One region of the Scandinavium tedordense genome, then DNA from elsewhere that is predicted to be linked to it. Evidence: predicted binding sites of a transcription regulator. Region 1 holds the regulator's gene; the other holds the start of a gene.

What was found. The regulator CRP, encoded in region 1, controls carbon source genes, mostly activating them, when cyclic AMP is high. The targets are predictions, from matches to a motif close to ATGTGANNNNNNTCACAT.
Region 2: a site for CRP is predicted at 3,500-3,517, ahead of MUU46_RS02470 (YjcB family protein). Genes of this name have one in related genera too.

The regions. Positions count from the first base shown of each region.
Region 1 is NZ_JALIGG010000055.1:400,622-408,742, forward strand. It holds gene pabA (aminodeoxychorismate synthase component 2) at 1-417, shown strand, start outside; gene argD (bifunctional acetylornithine/succinyldiaminopimelate transaminase) at 498-1,715, shown strand; gene MUU46_RS12795 (YccS/YhfK family putative transporter) at 1,720-3,792, opposite strand; gene crp (cAMP-activated global transcriptional regulator CRP) at 3,846-4,478, opposite strand; gene MUU46_RS12805 (OsmC family protein) at 4,785-5,189, shown strand; gene MUU46_RS12810 (phosphoribulokinase) at 5,257-6,126, opposite strand; gene MUU46_RS12815 (YheU family protein) at 6,166-6,384, opposite strand; gene MUU46_RS12820 (hydrolase) at 6,381-7,403, opposite strand; gene MUU46_RS12825 (ABC transporter ATP-binding protein) at 7,512-8,121, opposite strand, start outside.
Region 2 is NZ_JALIGG010000047.1:54,255-62,375, reverse strand. It holds gene uvrA (excinuclease ABC subunit UvrA) at 1-2,213, opposite strand, end outside; gene ssb1 (single-stranded DNA-binding protein SSB1) at 2,461-2,997, shown strand; gene MUU46_RS02470 (YjcB family protein) at 3,095-3,376, opposite strand; gene MUU46_RS02465 (GGDEF domain-containing protein) at 3,919-5,316, shown strand; gene pdeC (cyclic di-3',5'-guanosine monophosphate phosphodiesterase PdeC) at 5,619-7,217, shown strand; gene soxS (superoxide response transcriptional regulator SoxS) at 7,202-7,531, opposite strand; gene soxR (redox-sensitive transcriptional activator SoxR) at 7,618-8,079, shown strand.

The sequences.
Region 1 (8,121 bases):
TCCCCAGGTCCCTGCACGCCGGATGAGTCAGGGATTTCACTCGATGTGATTCGCCTTTACGCGGGCAAAATCCCTATCCTCGGTGTTTGCCTCGGCCATCAGGCCATTGCGCAGGTTTTTGGCGCCACTATCGTGCGGGCAGCAAAAGTCATGCATGGAAAAACCTCCCCGGTGACGCACACCGGTGCTGGCGTATTCGCCGGACTGAATAATCCTCTCACCGTTACTCGCTATCACTCGCTGGTCATTGACCCGCCCACGCTGCCTGCGGAATTTGACATCACCGCGCTGAGCGAGACGGGCGAAATTATGGGGATTCGCCATTGTGAATGGGACCTGGAGGGAGTGCAGTTTCACCCAGAAAGTATCCTTAGCGAGCAGGGTCATCAGCTGTTGGAAAACTTCCTCAAGCGATAATTCATCTTGCCATGATGTGATTTATTATGCATATTTAGTGATTATATTTTCATTAATCATTGCTGCGTAAGAGGATTGTCATGGCGACTGAACAGGCTGCAATTACCCGTGCCACATTTGATGAAGTGATCCTGCCCATTTATGCCCCGGCGGAATTTATTCCGGTAAAGGGGAAGGGCAGCCGAGTGTGGGATCAGCAGGGCAACGAGTACGTTGATTTCGCCGGGGGAATTGCGGTTACCGCGCTGGGGCACTGTCACCCGGCACTGGTCGACGCGCTGAAAAGCCAGGGCGAAACCCTGTGGCACACCAGCAATGTGTTTACCAACGAACCGGCGCTGAAGCTGGGTCGTAAGCTGGTGGCCTCGACATTTGCCGAGCGCGTGGTGTTCATGAACTCCGGTACTGAAGCCAACGAAACCGCGTTCAAACTGGCGCGTTATTACGCTTCCACGCGCCACAGTCCATACAAAACCAAAATCATCGCCTTCAATAATGCGTTCCACGGCCGCTCATTCTTCACGGTTTCTGTGGGAGGACAGGCAAAATATTCCGACGGCTTTGGGCCAAAACCGGCGGATATCATCCACGTCCCGTTTAACGACCTGCATGCAGTGAAAGCCGTGATGGACGATCACACCTGCGCGGTAGTGGTTGAGCCCATTCAGGGTGAAGGCGGCGTGCTGGCGGCGACCCCGGAATTCCTCAAAGGTCTGCGTGAACTGTGTGATGAACATCAGGCGCTGCTGGTTTTTGACGAAGTGCAGAGCGGCATGGGGCGCACTGGTTCGCTGTTCGCCTACCAGTATTTCGGCGTGACGCCGGATATCCTGACCAGTGCCAAAGCGCTGGGCGGTGGTTTCCCGGTGAGCGTGGTACTGACTACTGAAGAGATTGCCAGCGCGTTTCACGTCGGTTCTCACGGCTCTACTTACGGCGGAAATCCGCTGGCGTGCGCAGTGGCCGGTGCGGCGTTTGATATCATCAATACGCCTGAAGTTCTGGGTGGCGTGAGCACCAGACGCGAACGTTTTGTTAAGCATTTGAAGAATATTGACGCTGAATTCGATGTGTTCAGTGATGTTCGCGGCATGGGGCTGCTGATTGGTGCTGAACTGAAACCGCAGTACAAGGGCCGCGCTCGTGATTTCCTGCATGCTGCTGCTCATGAGGGCGTAATGGTGCTTAACGCCGGGCCTGACGTAGTACGCTTTGCGCCGTCGCTGGTGGTGGAATCTGCGGATATCGATGAAGGGATGGCGCGCTTTGCGGCAGCCGTGAAGAAGATTGTCGGCTGACGGTTTATGCTCGACGTTTAAGCCAGCTGCCGTGATGTGGGCGCTGGCGCCAGGCCACTGACGAGATGGTATGCATCGAATTCAGATGGCCCAGAATGCGTTGTAAATGCTGTTCCATGGTGCTTAACGGCCCGTGGGAGAGCGCCTCCGTTGATTCCATGATATTCGCATCGCCGCTTCCCCCCGGTCCGTCATATTCCAGTCGCTGTTGGCAGCGCTGCAGAGCAATCTCGCAGGACTGCAAATAACGTTCGGCCAAATCTTCAGTCAGCATGTTGTGTTCGCGCGCCAGCGTCGTCATCGCGTTGATGTGTTCGACGATAAACTGGCTGTGCGTAACCCACAGCTTCATGTCTGCCAGATAATGCGAGTTAAAGCCGGGCTCTTGCATCGCCTGGTTCAGCGAGTTGAACAACGCGTTGTGCGCCTGATTCACCCGCATCCGCTGATAGGCCAGCGTCGGAGCCTGAGGGTCGTTGCTGAGAATCAGTCGGATAGCCTCCTGATCCGCCTCCAGTGCTTGCTGGGCATTTTTGCGTAATAGCCCACTTTGCCACTGCGGCCACAGCCAGACCATCCCGCCGAAGGCAATCAGACAGCCAATCACCGTGTCGACAAAACGGGCCAGAATGAAATGTTCGCCGTTCAGGGTCAGCAGTTGGATGGTGTAGACCGCGGTGACCGTAAAGCCCACCGTTGCCCAGCCGTAGCTCTTGCGAATGATCAAGTAGCTCGCCAGCGTGATGACTAACATTGACGCCAGCGTGTAGCCTTCCGGCACGTGAAAGTGCAGGGTGCCAGCGGCTATCACCAGCCCGGCCAGCGTGCCTGCCGCCCGGTGGAAAATCCTGACCCGCGTTGCGCCGTAGCCATTTTGCGTCACTAGCAGGACGGTCATCAGGATCCAGTACGGTTTCGGCAGATGCAGCGCCGCGCCCATCAGGCTGGCAATGCTGAGCATGACGCTGATTCGCGCCGCACTGCGCAACGCCGGGGATTTTAGCGACAGATAGCTTTTTAGTGCGGCAAACAGCGGCAGGCGACGTTCGTTATCAGCCATCAGATTGCGTGGATAGAGCGGGCGCTGAAGGCGCAGCACTCGGGCGATTCGACTGAAGTGCCAGGCGCAGAACTGCCCGACCGGGTTATCCGGATGCTGATGTGCGATTTTTTCCAGCGCGCCAATCTGCTTGTCCATGTTGAAACGTTGCGGAAATCGGTGGTAGAGGATGTCATCCGCCATCACACGCAGGCGCGCCGCAATGGTCTGTGCATTCCAGCGGATCACCGCTTCAGCGTGGCTGCGTTCAACCAGTTTCTGCACTTCGGCGGGCTGATGCAGGCTGACGGAAATGTGCTCCTGCAAATCGAGGCCAATCTGGAAGGCGCGCAGCAGGCGCTTATATTCATGGTTCTGATTGGCGGCCAGCATGTGCATTTGCTGATAGCACAGGGTAATCAGATCGACGGCCTTCTGCTGGCGGCTGAGTAATGGCGGCAGCGCTTTTTCCGGATCGGTATGCTGAGTCAACAGGCTGTATTTGGCTTCACAGTAATCGGCCAGCTGTCGATACAGCAGGCTTAGTGATTCACGTAGCGGCTGTTCACGCCACATCCAGAACCAGAACCAGTTGAACAAGCCATACCATAGTGTGCCGAGAGCGTAGATGAGCAGCGGCTCCCAGACCGGCATATTCCCCGCAAGGCTGAGCGTAAAGATGGCCGCAATGAGCGATGCGGGCAGTAAACGGGCGTGAAGCGAACTGATTTCTGCAGTGACGCCGAGGATCAGCGCCAGCCCAGTCAGGATCAGCGGTAAAGGCACGGTATGCGCCAGCAGCAGCTGAACCGCGAGGCTACAGCCCGCAAACAGCGATCCGCCAATTATCAGGCGTTTGAAGAAACGTTTATGCGGTGTGTCCAGCCCGGCGATGTTGCAGCAGGCGGGGACTAACGAGAACAGCAGACCGTACTTGAGGTAACCGAGCACCAAACCGATAGCCACGGGGGTACATAACACCAGCGTTTGCCGCAGTGCATAGTTAATTTCCGGGTGATAAATCAGCCTGCGCCACATCAGGGAAAAGACAAAAACGGCGTACTGCAGGGGCAATACGCCGTTCAGCTAGCTTAGCGGGTACCGTAAACCACGATAGTTTTACCGTGGGCGGAGATCAGACTCTGATCTTCGAGCATTTTTAGAATACGGCCAACGGTTTCGCGGGAGCAGCCGACGATCTGACCGATTTCCTGACGAGTAATTTTAATTTGCATACCGTCCGGGTGGGTCATTGCATCAGGTTGTTTCGCCAGATTCAGCAGAGTCTGTGCGATACGACCGGTTACGTCGAGGAATGCCAGGTTACCTACTTTTTCAGAGGTGACCTGCAGACGACGAGCCATCTGAGAAGAGAGACGCATCAGGATATCCGGGTTTACCTGGATAAGCTGACGGAATTTTTTATAAGAAATTTCTGCCACTTCACAAGCGGTTTTCGCCCGAACCCAGGCACTACGCTCCTGACCTTCTTCGAACAGGCCAAGCTCACCGATAAAATCGCCCTGGTTGAGGTAAGAGAGGATCATCTCTTTACCTTCTTCATCCTTGATGAGTACTGCAACAGAGCCTTTCACGATGTAGTACAGCGTTTCTGCTTTTTCACCCTGGTGAATCAGCGTGCTCTTCGATGGGTACTTATGAATGTGGCAATGAGACAAGAACCATTCAAGGGTAGGGTCTGTTTGCGGTTTGCCAAGCACCATGCGCGGTTATCCTCTGTTATAAGCTGTCTCCAATGGCAGACACGACACTGCCACTGGCTTTGCAATCGTATCCTTCCCTGTGCCTGGGAAGTCGGCTGTCGGATTTTACTGCAGCCTGTAATGTGATGTTCTCTGCATACACGCATTACTTCAATGTATTACTGTTGCAGCACGACTGTTTTAGCATAGCTTTTGTCGCCTGTCTCCTGGTGTCTCGCTTCAGCATGACGCGCGTCGCCTTCCGTTGCGAGAATTGTTATGTGCGCGTAATCTGTCAGGAAAATTGCTACTCGGGAGTTAACAAATATGCAAGCGCGTGTGAAATGGGTTGAGGAATTAACCTTCCTGGGCGAGTCAGCTTCTGGCCACCAGATTATGATGGATGGTAACTCTGGCGATAAAGCCCCAAGCCCGATGGAAATGGTGCTGATGGCCGCGGGCGGTTGCAGCGCGATTGACGTGGTGTCCATTTTGCAGAAAGGCCGTCATGACGTGACCGACTGTGAAGTGAAACTGACTTCCGAGCGTCGTGAAGAAGCACCGCGTTTGTTCACCCACATCAATCTGCACTTCATTGTGACCGGTAATGACCTGAAAGAAGCGGCAGTGTCGCGTGCGGTGGATTTGTCTGCGGAGAAATACTGCTCTGTAGCGTTGATGCTGGAAAAAGCGGCGAAGATTACACACTCGTTTGAAGTGGTCGAAGCCTGATTGAGTGGCGGGGGCGTTACGCTGACCCGCCCTAAAAAATGATGCACGCCCGTTGGCGTGCATGCGATTACCCTATCTTTTTTCCTTCCATCAACCGCTCGACCAGCGGTGACATAATCAATTCCATTGCCAGCCCCATTTTCCCACCCGGCACCACCAAGGTGTTCATGTGAGAAATAAACGAACCTTGCAGCATCGCCAGCAGCCAAGGGAAATCAATATCGCCCAGATTCTGGAAATGGATAACGACAAAGCTCTCATCCAGTGACGGAATGCCCTTTGCCGCAAAGGGGTTGGAGGTGTCGACGGTCGGCACGCGCTGGAAGTTGATATGCGTCCGGGAGAATTGCGGCGTAATGTAGTTGATGTAATCTTCCATCGATCGCACCACTGAATCCATCACCGCTTCACGTGAGTGACCGCGCTCGCTGGTATCGCGGGTCAGCTTCTGGATCCACTCAAGGTTAACAATCGGCACCACGCCCACCAGTAAATCGACGTATTTCGCGACATCATTTTGTGGGGTTACCACGCCGCCGTGCAGACCTTCATAAAACAGCACGTCGGTCGGTTCCGGCAACGGCTGCCACGGCGTAAAGGTACCCGGCACCTGATTCCACGGAACGGCTTCGTCGTAGGTGTGCAAATACTTGCGCGACTGTCCGGTTCCGTTCTGACCGTAGGTCATAAACGTATTTTCCAGCAGGCCAAAGTCGTTGGCATCTGGCCCAAAATAGCTGATGTGACGGCCCATATCGCGCGCTTTGCGGATAGCCATGTCCATTTCAGGACGCGTGTAACGGTGGAAGCTGTCGCCTTCTACTTCGGCGGCAGTAAGATTGAGTTGAGCAAAGATTTTACGGAAGGCGAGGCTGGTGGTGGTGGTTCCCGCCCCGCTGGAACCGGTTACGGCGATCACCGGATGTTTGGCAGACATAGCTAACGACTCCCTGCATAAGCAATGGTTTTATTATAGTCAGCCGTGGAATTGGGTACGGGGCATGATATTGACCGTCTCGTGCAGTTCGGACCACACCAGAACGACATCCCCGCTTTTCAATTGTTGTTTTACGTCGGCGACCTTGTCTTCAAGCGAACGTTCATGTTCACCATAATCGGTGCCTTCGCGCAACACAAAGCTTTCAATCAGGCTATCGAGCGTTTCGGGAGCCAGATCTTGCCAGGGAATAATCATAACGGGGTTCCTAACCAGCGAGTGAGCCAGGCGGGAATGCGTTTCTCCAGCCACATTTCAGGATGGCGCAGCGTACCGCCGACAAATCCGACATGACCGCCATACTCCGTCAGCTGGTATTGAATATTGGCCGGAAGCTCTTCCTGAGACGGAATCGAGTGATGATCCATAAACGGGTCATCTTTTGCATGAATGATGAGTGTTGGTTTGGTTATCTGGCTCAGTACCGGCATCGCACTGCATTGGCGGTAGTAATCAATCGCGTCAGCATAACCGTGGATTTTTGAGGTAATCAGATCGTCAAACTCACGAATACGACGCACGCTTTTCAGACGCTTCAAATCCACCGGCAACGTTCCTGGATAAGCCTTCAGTTTGCGAGATGCATTGGCTTTCAGCAGGTTCAGCAGATAGCGCTGATACACGCGGGAGAAGCCTTTATCCATATGATAGCTACAGGCTTCCAGCATGAATGGCGCGGAGACGATAACTGCGGCATCGAGTGGCGTATTGTCACCCTCTTTGGCCAGCAGACAGCCCAGCATGTTGCCACCCAGCGAATAGCCCACTGCGGCCGTTGGGACGTCGCCAAATTCACGGCGCAGCCAGGAGAGGAACCAGGTGCCGTCTTCAGTTTCGCCTGAATGGTAGATGCGCTGAGCGCGGTTCGGTTCACCGCTGCAGCCGCGGAAATGCATCACCACCCCGAGCCAGCCGCGCTGCTGCGCCGCGTGAATCAGACCGTGAGCGTAAGGGCTGTACAGGCTGCCTTCCAGGCCGTGAAAAACCACCAGGCGAGGCTTATGCCGTGCCTGATTCGGATCTTCACTCCATGCCAGATCGATAAAATCCCCGTCCGGAAGATCAAGACGCTGCCAGTGCGGGGTGAACAACACTTTACGACGGATGAGACGCGGTAACATGGTCTGCAGATGGCAGTTGCGCACGCCTGTCATTGGTACAAAGGTGTCGTTCTCTTCTGGAGGTACTTCAAAGTCTACTGGGGTTACCTGAGCCATACCTTTACGCTGCTATCGTGAAAAAACGCTCTACTATACCGTCATAACACCGTTATGACGGATATGTGTTTATGAAAATGAGCCGCTGTGCGCTTTCGATGAGTTAAATCACTCTTCCTGAAGCATCTGTTCCAGCTGTTCGTGCGCATCCAGCCACGCCATTTCACACTCTTCCAGCCCTGATTTCGCCGTGGCCTGCTGTTGCAGACATTCGGTGAGTTCCGCTTTTCGTGTTTGGTCGTACAGCCCGCTGTCGCTGAGTTTTTCTTCTGCGGCCGCAAGCCGGGTATTGAGCTTTTCCATCTCTTTTTCCAGACGGGTAATCTCTTTACGCAGCGGCTGCGTCAGGGTGCGCAGCTCTGCATCACGACGTTTCTGATCTTTACGTGCCTGAGCGCTATTGGTGTTGTCTTTTGGCGCGTCGTCATTCTGACTTTCCTGCTTCTGAACATCGCTCAGCCATTGCTGATAATCTTCCAGGTCGCCATCGAAAGGTTCCACTTTCGCATCGTGAACCAGATACAGATCGTCAGTGGTGGAGCGCAGCAGGTGACGGTCGTGCGAGACCACAACCAGCGCGCCTTCGAATTCAATCAGCGCTTCGGTCAGCGCCTGACGCATGTCGAGATCCAGGTGGTTAGTCGGTTCATCGAGCAGCAGCAGGTTCGGGCGCTGCCAGACGACCAGTGCCAGCACCAGACGTGCTTTTTCACCGCCG
Region 2 (8,121 bases), on a different contig from region 1:
CCGCCGCGTACGTTAAAGCTGAAACGCCCCGGCGTATAACCACGCGCACGCGATTCTGGCACGCCCGCGAACAGTTCACGCACTGGCGTAAAGATGCCGGTGTATGTCGCCGGGTTAGAGCGCGGCGTACGGCCAATCGGGCTCTGGTCGATATCGATAACCTTATCGAAATGCTCGAGGCCCGTGACATCGCGATACGGCGCGGGCTCCGCGATGGTTGCGCCGTTGAGCTGGCGCTGCGCAATCGGGAACAGCGTGTCGTTAATCAGCGTTGATTTACCGGAGCCGGATACGCCCGTCACGCAGGTGAAGAGGCCAACCGGCACCGTCAGCGTGACGTCTTTCAGGTTGTTGCCACTAGCGCCGGTAAGCTTCAGTACCTTTGATGGGTCGGCAGGAACGCGATCTTTCGGCACGGCAATTTTGCGTTGACCGCTCATGTACTGGCCGGTCAACGATTCTGGTACCGCCATAATGTCTTCCAGCGTACCTTCCGCCACGACTTCGCCGCCGTGCACACCGGCACCAGGGCCGATATCAATCACATGGTCAGCCGCGCGGATCGCGTCTTCGTCATGCTCTACCACAATCACTGTGTTACCGAGATTGCGCAGATGGACCAGCGTGCCGAGCAGGCGTTCGTTATCGCGCTGATGCAGGCCGATTGACGGTTCATCCAGCACGTACATCACGCCGACAAGACCGGCGCCAATCTGGCTTGCCAGACGGATACGCTGGGCTTCGCCGCCGGAGAGCGTGTCCGCCGAGCGGGAAAGCGTCAGGTAGTTCAGGCCGACGTTGACCAGGAACTTCAGGCGATCGCCAATCTCTTTCAGTACTTTTTCAGCAATTTGAGCACGTTGTCCGGACAGCTTCATGTTAGTGAAGAAGTCTAAAGCATGGCCGATACTCATGTCGGAAATGGTTGGCAGCGGGGTGTTTTCAACAAACACGTGGCGCGCTTCGCGGTTCAGACGGGTACCGTTACAGCTGGTGCACGGACGGTTGCTGATGAATTTCGCCAGTTCCTCGCGCACCGCGTTAGATTCGGTCTCTTTGTAGCGACGCTCCATATTATGCAGCACGCCTTCGAACGGATGGCGGCGCACGGATGTGTCGCCCCGGTCGTTCATATATTTGAACTCAATCGACTCTTTGCCTGAACCGTACAGCACCACTTTGTGCACATTGGCGTTCAGGCTGCCCCACGGAGCTTCGATATCGAATTCATAATGCTCCGCCAGCGAGCGCAGCATCTGGAAATAGTAGAAATTACGGCGATCCCAACCACGGATTGCGCCCCCGGCAAGGGAAAGCTCCGGGTTCTGGATGATGCGGTCCGGGTCGAAATACTGCTGCACGCCCAAGCCGTCACAGGTCGGGCAGGCTCCGGCCGGGTTGTTGAACGAGAACAGACGCGGTTCGAGTTCACGCATGCTGTAGCCGCAAATCGGACAGGCAAAGTTGGCGGAGAACAGCAGTTCATCGGCTTTCGGATCGTCCATATCTGAGACGATCGCTGTCCCGCCGGAGAGATCCAGCGCGGTTTCAAACGATTCGGCCAGGCGTTGGGTCAGATCTTCACGCACCTTGAAGCGGTCAATCACGACTTCGATGGTGTGCTTCTTCTGCAGCTCAAGCTTTGGGGGATCGGACAGGTCGCAAACCTCGCCGTCAATGCGAGCGCGGATATAACCCTGACTCGCCAGGTTTTCCAGCGTTTTGGTGTGCTCGCCTTTACGCTCTTTAATCACCGGCGCCAGCAGCATCAGGCGCTTGCCTTCAGGCTGTGACAGCACGTTATCGACCATCTGGCTGACGGTCTGCGCTGCCAATGGCACATCGTGATCCGGGCAGCGCGGTTCGCCAACGCGGGCAAACAGCAAACGCAGATAATCGTGGATTTCAGTGATGGTCCCGACGGTCGAACGCGGGTTGTGAGACGTTGACTTCTGCTCGATGGAAATCGCGGGCGATAGCCCTTCGATGTGGTCAACGTCAGGTTTTTCCATCAATGACAGGAACTGACGTGCATAGGCGGAGAGTGACTCAACGTAGCGCCGCTGGCCTTCGGCATACAGCGTATCGAACGCCAGCGAAGATTTACCTGACCCAGAAAGCCCAGTCACGACAATAAGTTTGTCGCGAGGGATGACGAGGTTGATGTTTTTGAGATTATGGGTGCGGGCGCCCCGAACTTCGATCTTATCCATTCACCTTTCCCGGTAGAGACTCGGAATGCCTGGTTTGTTAGAAGGACAAACGGCGGAAACGGCTAATTATGACACAGATTGACCTGAATGAATATACAGTACTGGAAACGTGCTTCAGCGCTTCGCTGCAACGACAATTGTCCACAACGGAATCCTGGAATACGGCTCGCAAACTATCAAATCGGCACTTTGTAATGCTACAATCCCCCGTTTACACTATTAAGAAATGTTTTCAGGAGACACGATCATGGCCAGCAGAGGCGTAAACAAGGTGATTCTCGTCGGTAATCTGGGTCAGGACCCGGAAGTACGCTACATGCCGAGTGGTGGTGCAGTTGCCAACATTACGCTGGCTACTTCTGAATCCTGGCGTGATAAAGCGACCGGCGAAATGAAAGAGCAGACTGAATGGCACCGCGTAGTGCTGTTCGGCAAACTGGCAGAAGTGGCCGGTGAATATCTGCGTAAAGGTTCTCAGGTCTACATCGAAGGCCAGCTGCGTACCCGCAAATGGACCGATCAGGCCGGTGCTGAAAAATACACCACTGAAGTGGTTGTTAACGTAGGCGGCACCATGCAAATGCTCGGTGGCCGTCAGGGCGGCGGCGCACCAGCAGGTGGTGGTCAGCAGCAGGGTGGAAGCTGGGGTCAACCACAGCAGCCACAGGGCGGTGGTAATCAGTTCAGCGGCGGCGCGCAGTCTCGTCCGCAGCAGCAGCCAGCAGCAGCACCGGCTCCATCTAACGAACCGCCGATGGATTTCGACGACGATATCCCGTTCTAACGTATATTGTCTGACAGAAACGTCACGCATTAAAAAAGCGCTTCCCGTAAAAGGAGGCGCTTTTTTTATTCTGCGAACTCATGCGGAGTCGCTGAAATCAGGTCATCATCATTGGCCATTCTGGCGGGGTCTGGCTCATGACTTCCATCATCACGTCTTTGATATTGTTCCAGACCAGCGTCAGGTCGAGCAGGGTAATCCCCAGTAAACCCGTGGCGAACCAACAGGAGGCCGCAACGCCAAAGAGGCTGCAAATAACCGCCAGCCCGGCATAATCGGATTTACGGAACTGAATTTTTAACGTGCTCGCCAGAAACATCAACACAGCGCTCGTGAGTGGCCAGCGGAGGAGAACAACGCCGGTGGTGACAGACATCATGAAACGTACCCTCTGAAAACGGAGCCAAGGATAGCGCGGCGTTGCTCATCAGGGGCATCACACTCTGGCTATCGACAGGCTTCGACCAATGTAATGAAACACTGTTTTGTGTTTCATGAGATTGTGTGAACTATATCACATTCGCTGTTTTATTCGCCACTGGTATGGTGAAATTTTACATACAGAGAATCGCGGTATCAGGACGACACATTGATTTGAAGAATATATTCTTTGCGGTATTGGGTGGGGATTTCAGATATTTCAGTGAGATAGAAAATCGATACGATAGTTTAGTACTTATACAATATTTACATTATAAATTACTTGGCCTATGCTTTCGGACAAATAAATTTACTTGCGATCAATTAATCATCTATTGATTTTATTGACTATTTTAGTATTTGTAATTTTTTTAAGACAACACAGTGTGTTTTGTTACTTAGAACGTACACCTTCATGATTAACCTGTGCTTAATCATGTAAATCAGTATCTGATTCATTCATTGCGGGTTTTTTTCCTCAACGAACCTGTGATTGAAAAAATGAAAAAAGAGCGATTACACACAGCAATTAACGATGCAGAACTCTGCCTGCATCGTCTGGCCAAGCTGATGCCCGGTTTGTCCGCACATCGCACGTTGACCGATGTCTTGCAGCTCATTCATGGGGTGTTTGACGCGCGGCTTTCCTGGATAATGCTGGAAAGCGAGGACGTGCAGCATATAGAAGTGCTGGGTGACCCGCTGTATGCCGAGGAAAGCGCCCGACACTTACTCGCGGCGCTACACCTGCAACAGGCGCCCTGGCGAGTGAAGTGTTGGCATCGGGATGTGGGGCGGTTGCTTTATCCGGACGCGCATCCGCTGGCGCAGGAATTACAGTGTGGCGTGCTGTGCCGAATATTCCCGCTACAGGACGATGTCCGGGCTTTTCTTTTTCTCGCGTTCGACCAGCCTTTATTGGCGCCAGGTGTATTACGCAGCGTAGCGCTGATAATCGCGGAAAAATTACATGACGCGATGACCGAATTAATAACCCGCGAGCGCACCGCCGTTGAATTGAAAAATATCGTTAATCAATATCGAATTCTTTTCGATCGCGCGCCGGTATTAATGAATTCCTTTGATAAACATAATCGCTGCATATTATGGAACGGAGAATGTGAACGGGTATTCGGCTGGACGCTGGATGAAATAAATCGTCAGCCGGACCCGCTGGCGCTGTTTTATCCCGATCCTGAAGTGCGTCGCGGGGTGCGTGAGTCGGTGAACTACTCTCCTACGCTTGAGATGCATGAATGGTATCCGCGCCGACGTGACGGGGAGGTGCTGGCCACGCTGTGGTCAAATATCATGTTACCCGACGGTGAAATAATGAATATCGGGGTGGATATCACCGAGCGTAAACGCGCGGAAAATCTGCTGGCCTTTCAGGCCACTACCGACGCACTGACCTGCTGCTATAACCGGCTGGCAATCCTCGACCATTTACAGCAAAGCCTCGATAATTGTCATTCAGAACAAAATGATACGCATTTTGTAATGGTCATGATTGATCTCGACTACTTCAAACAAATTAACGACCGCTGGGGGCATGTGGCAGGTGATGATGCGCTGGTCTACTTCTGTCAGCGGGTCCGTGAACAGTGCGAGGGTCAGACAAGGCTGGGACGATTAGGCGGGGAAGAGTTTCTGCTCCTGCTCCCGTTTGCTGAAACCGGCGAAGCGGTTGCGTTTACCGAGCGGCTGCGGGCGCAACTATGCTCTGTGCCTTTTGCGGTCGGCGATGTCTCAGTGGTGATGTCCTTTAGTGCAGGCGTGATGGGGGTCCGTGAAAATAATACCGAACGCGCGGTGCTATTAACGCTGGTCGATAACGCACTTTATGATGCCAAACGCACCGGACGCGGCAAAACGGTGGTGACTTCATTGATATCTTAACTCTACAACGGGCAGCAATTTTTATGCTGCCTGCTATTGTTATTAGATTTTACTTAATTCTATTGCGTCTGTCTTTTAAACAACATGATCAACGGTTGCTTAATAAATAGCAGGCTTAATAAAAACGTTGGCACAACTTTTAGTTTGCCTTACGGACAAATATTATCGTCATCATCAAATATTCGATTTTTGAATGTAAAAGACGGTTGCTAATGTTGAATGATTCATGCAACTTTATCACCTGTCATAAAGCATCCAGCCTGAGCGTCAGGCACATTAAATGCAGGGATATCAGGCTGAATATGAATCAGAGTGCGCGAAGCAACGTGCAGAGGGGCTTGGGGGTGATCATCGTCGTGCTCTTGCCGATGATGCTTGCGCTTTGGTTTTCGCACCTCAGAGCCGAGTCTGAAACCCACAGCCAGCTGACTACATTCGCCCATATAGCGCTGAATAAAACAGAACTGGTTATTCACCAAGCCGATTTGGCCAGAGATGCAGCCGAACATTACACCGGCGCACTTTGCTCGCCAGAACATCAGAAGCAGATGTTAAATATCGTTCGCGGGCGCCTGTACGTTGAAGATTTAATTTACGCCCATGGCGATCAGTTTGTCTGCTCCACGTCGGTGCATCCAGGTAAAGCCTGGTTGATGCCAGAGCCTAATTATCGCCGCAAGCCTGATATTTCTATTTATTATTATCGCGATACTCCGTTTTACCCCGGCTATAACATGACGTATATGCAGCGCGGGAATTATGTTGCGGTGATTAACCCGCTCTCCTATGGTGAAATCGTGACGGACGACGACAGCCTCGCGTTTGGCGCTTACGACACTAAAACCAATACCTTCTTTTCGGTTAGCGAAAATGCCAGTCTGAATACATTAAAAACACTTATTCATCACAGCGCGTCTGCGTTTCAACATGATGGTCGTTTTTATACCATCGCGCTTTCTGAACGTCGGCCGATTGCTATTATTATTTCGTCATCGGATGCGCGTTATTTCCAAAATTTCCGCCATCAGGCGATGCTGACCCTGCCGCTGGGATTCATTTGCAGCATTCTTATCCTGATAGCCTGGGCCCGCAGCCGTCAGCGATTTAATTCACCGAAGCGCTTGTTACAGCGGGCGCTGAATAAGCAACAGCTGCGTCTGCACTATCAGCCGATTATTGATATCAAAAATAATCAATGCGTTGGAGCCGAAGCGCTGCTGCGCTGGCCGGGATTTGACGGCCCGGTGATGAGCCCGGCTGAATTTATTCCGTTGGCGGAAAAAGAAGGTTTAATTGAGCAGGTGACGGATTACGTAGTGGAAACGGTGTTTGCCGATTTAGGTGATTTTCTACAGCACCACCCGCAGTTGTATGTTTCCATTAACCTGTCGGCGTCTGATTTCCACTCTTTACGTCTGATTGGGATGATTTCTGACAAAGCCCAACAATATCGGGTTCGAGCCCAGCAAATCAAAATTGAGGTGACGGAACGCGGGTTTATTGACGTACCCAAAACGACGCCAGTTATACAGGCGTTTCGTCAGGCGGGCTATGAAGTGGCTATTGATGATTTCGGCACCGGCTATTCCAATCTGCACAACCTCTATTCGCTGAACGTCGATATCCTGAAAATCGATAAATCGTTCGTCGACACGCTCACCACCAACAGCACCAGTCATTTGATTGCAGAACACATCATTGAAATGGCGCAAAGCCTGCGGCTGAAGATCATCGCTGAAGGCGTCGAAACCGCCGAGCAGGTCAACTGGCTTCTTAAGCGTGGGGTACAGTTCTGTCAGGGCTGGCATTTTGCGAAAGCCATGCCGTCGCAAGAGTTTGTTGAATGGCAGCAAGGCTCAATGCAGTGGGCGAGTCATCAGGTATCTCACGCCGAGATTTGATGGCGGTAGTCAGTCGGGGTACGGTCGAACTCCCGGCGGAAGACGCGCGAAAAGGTCTGCTGCGACACGTAACCCAAATCCATCGCAATATCAAAAATCGGACGCTGCGTAGTGCGCAGTGCTTCTGCCGCCATTAGCAACCGCCGCTGGCGAATGTATTCACCCAACGTCTGGTGCATCACTGCGCGAAACATCCGCTGTAAATACCATTTTGAATAACCCGATTTTCTGGCGACCACGTCAATGTTAAGTGGTTGATCAATATGTTCATCAATCCATTCAATCAGCGTTTCTATGATGTCGTGATGGGACATAAACAGCCTCTCTTTCACAATTTCGGTTCGTCGATTCGTCTGCGGGCGAGTATAATTCCTCAAGTTAACTTGAGGTAAAGTGCTTTATGGAAAAGAGATCTCCTCGTATTAAAACGCTACTGACGCCGGGCGAAGTGGCAAGGCGTAGTGGCGTGGCCGTATCGGCGCTACATTTCTATGAAAGCAAAGGATTAATAGAGAGTACGCGTAATGATGGCAACCAGCGTCGATATCGTCGCGATGTGCTGCGCTATGTGGCGATTATCAAGATTGCCCAGCGAATAGGCATTCCGCTCTCGACCATCAGCGATGCGTTGGGCGTGCTGCCAGAAGGGCATAACCTGAGCCCCAAGGCATGGAAACAGCTGTCGTCACAGTGGCGCGAAGAGCTGGATAATCGTATCCACACGCTGGTCGCTTTGCGCGATCAGCTTGATGGCTGCATCGGCTGCGGCTGCCTGTCGCATCGTGACTGTCCGCTACGTAACCCGGGCGATATGCTCGGCGAGAAGGGGCCTGGCGCACACTTCCCGGACGATAACGATTAAAAAACTAAAGCGCCACAATTGGGCGCTTTAGTTGTTTTCCGG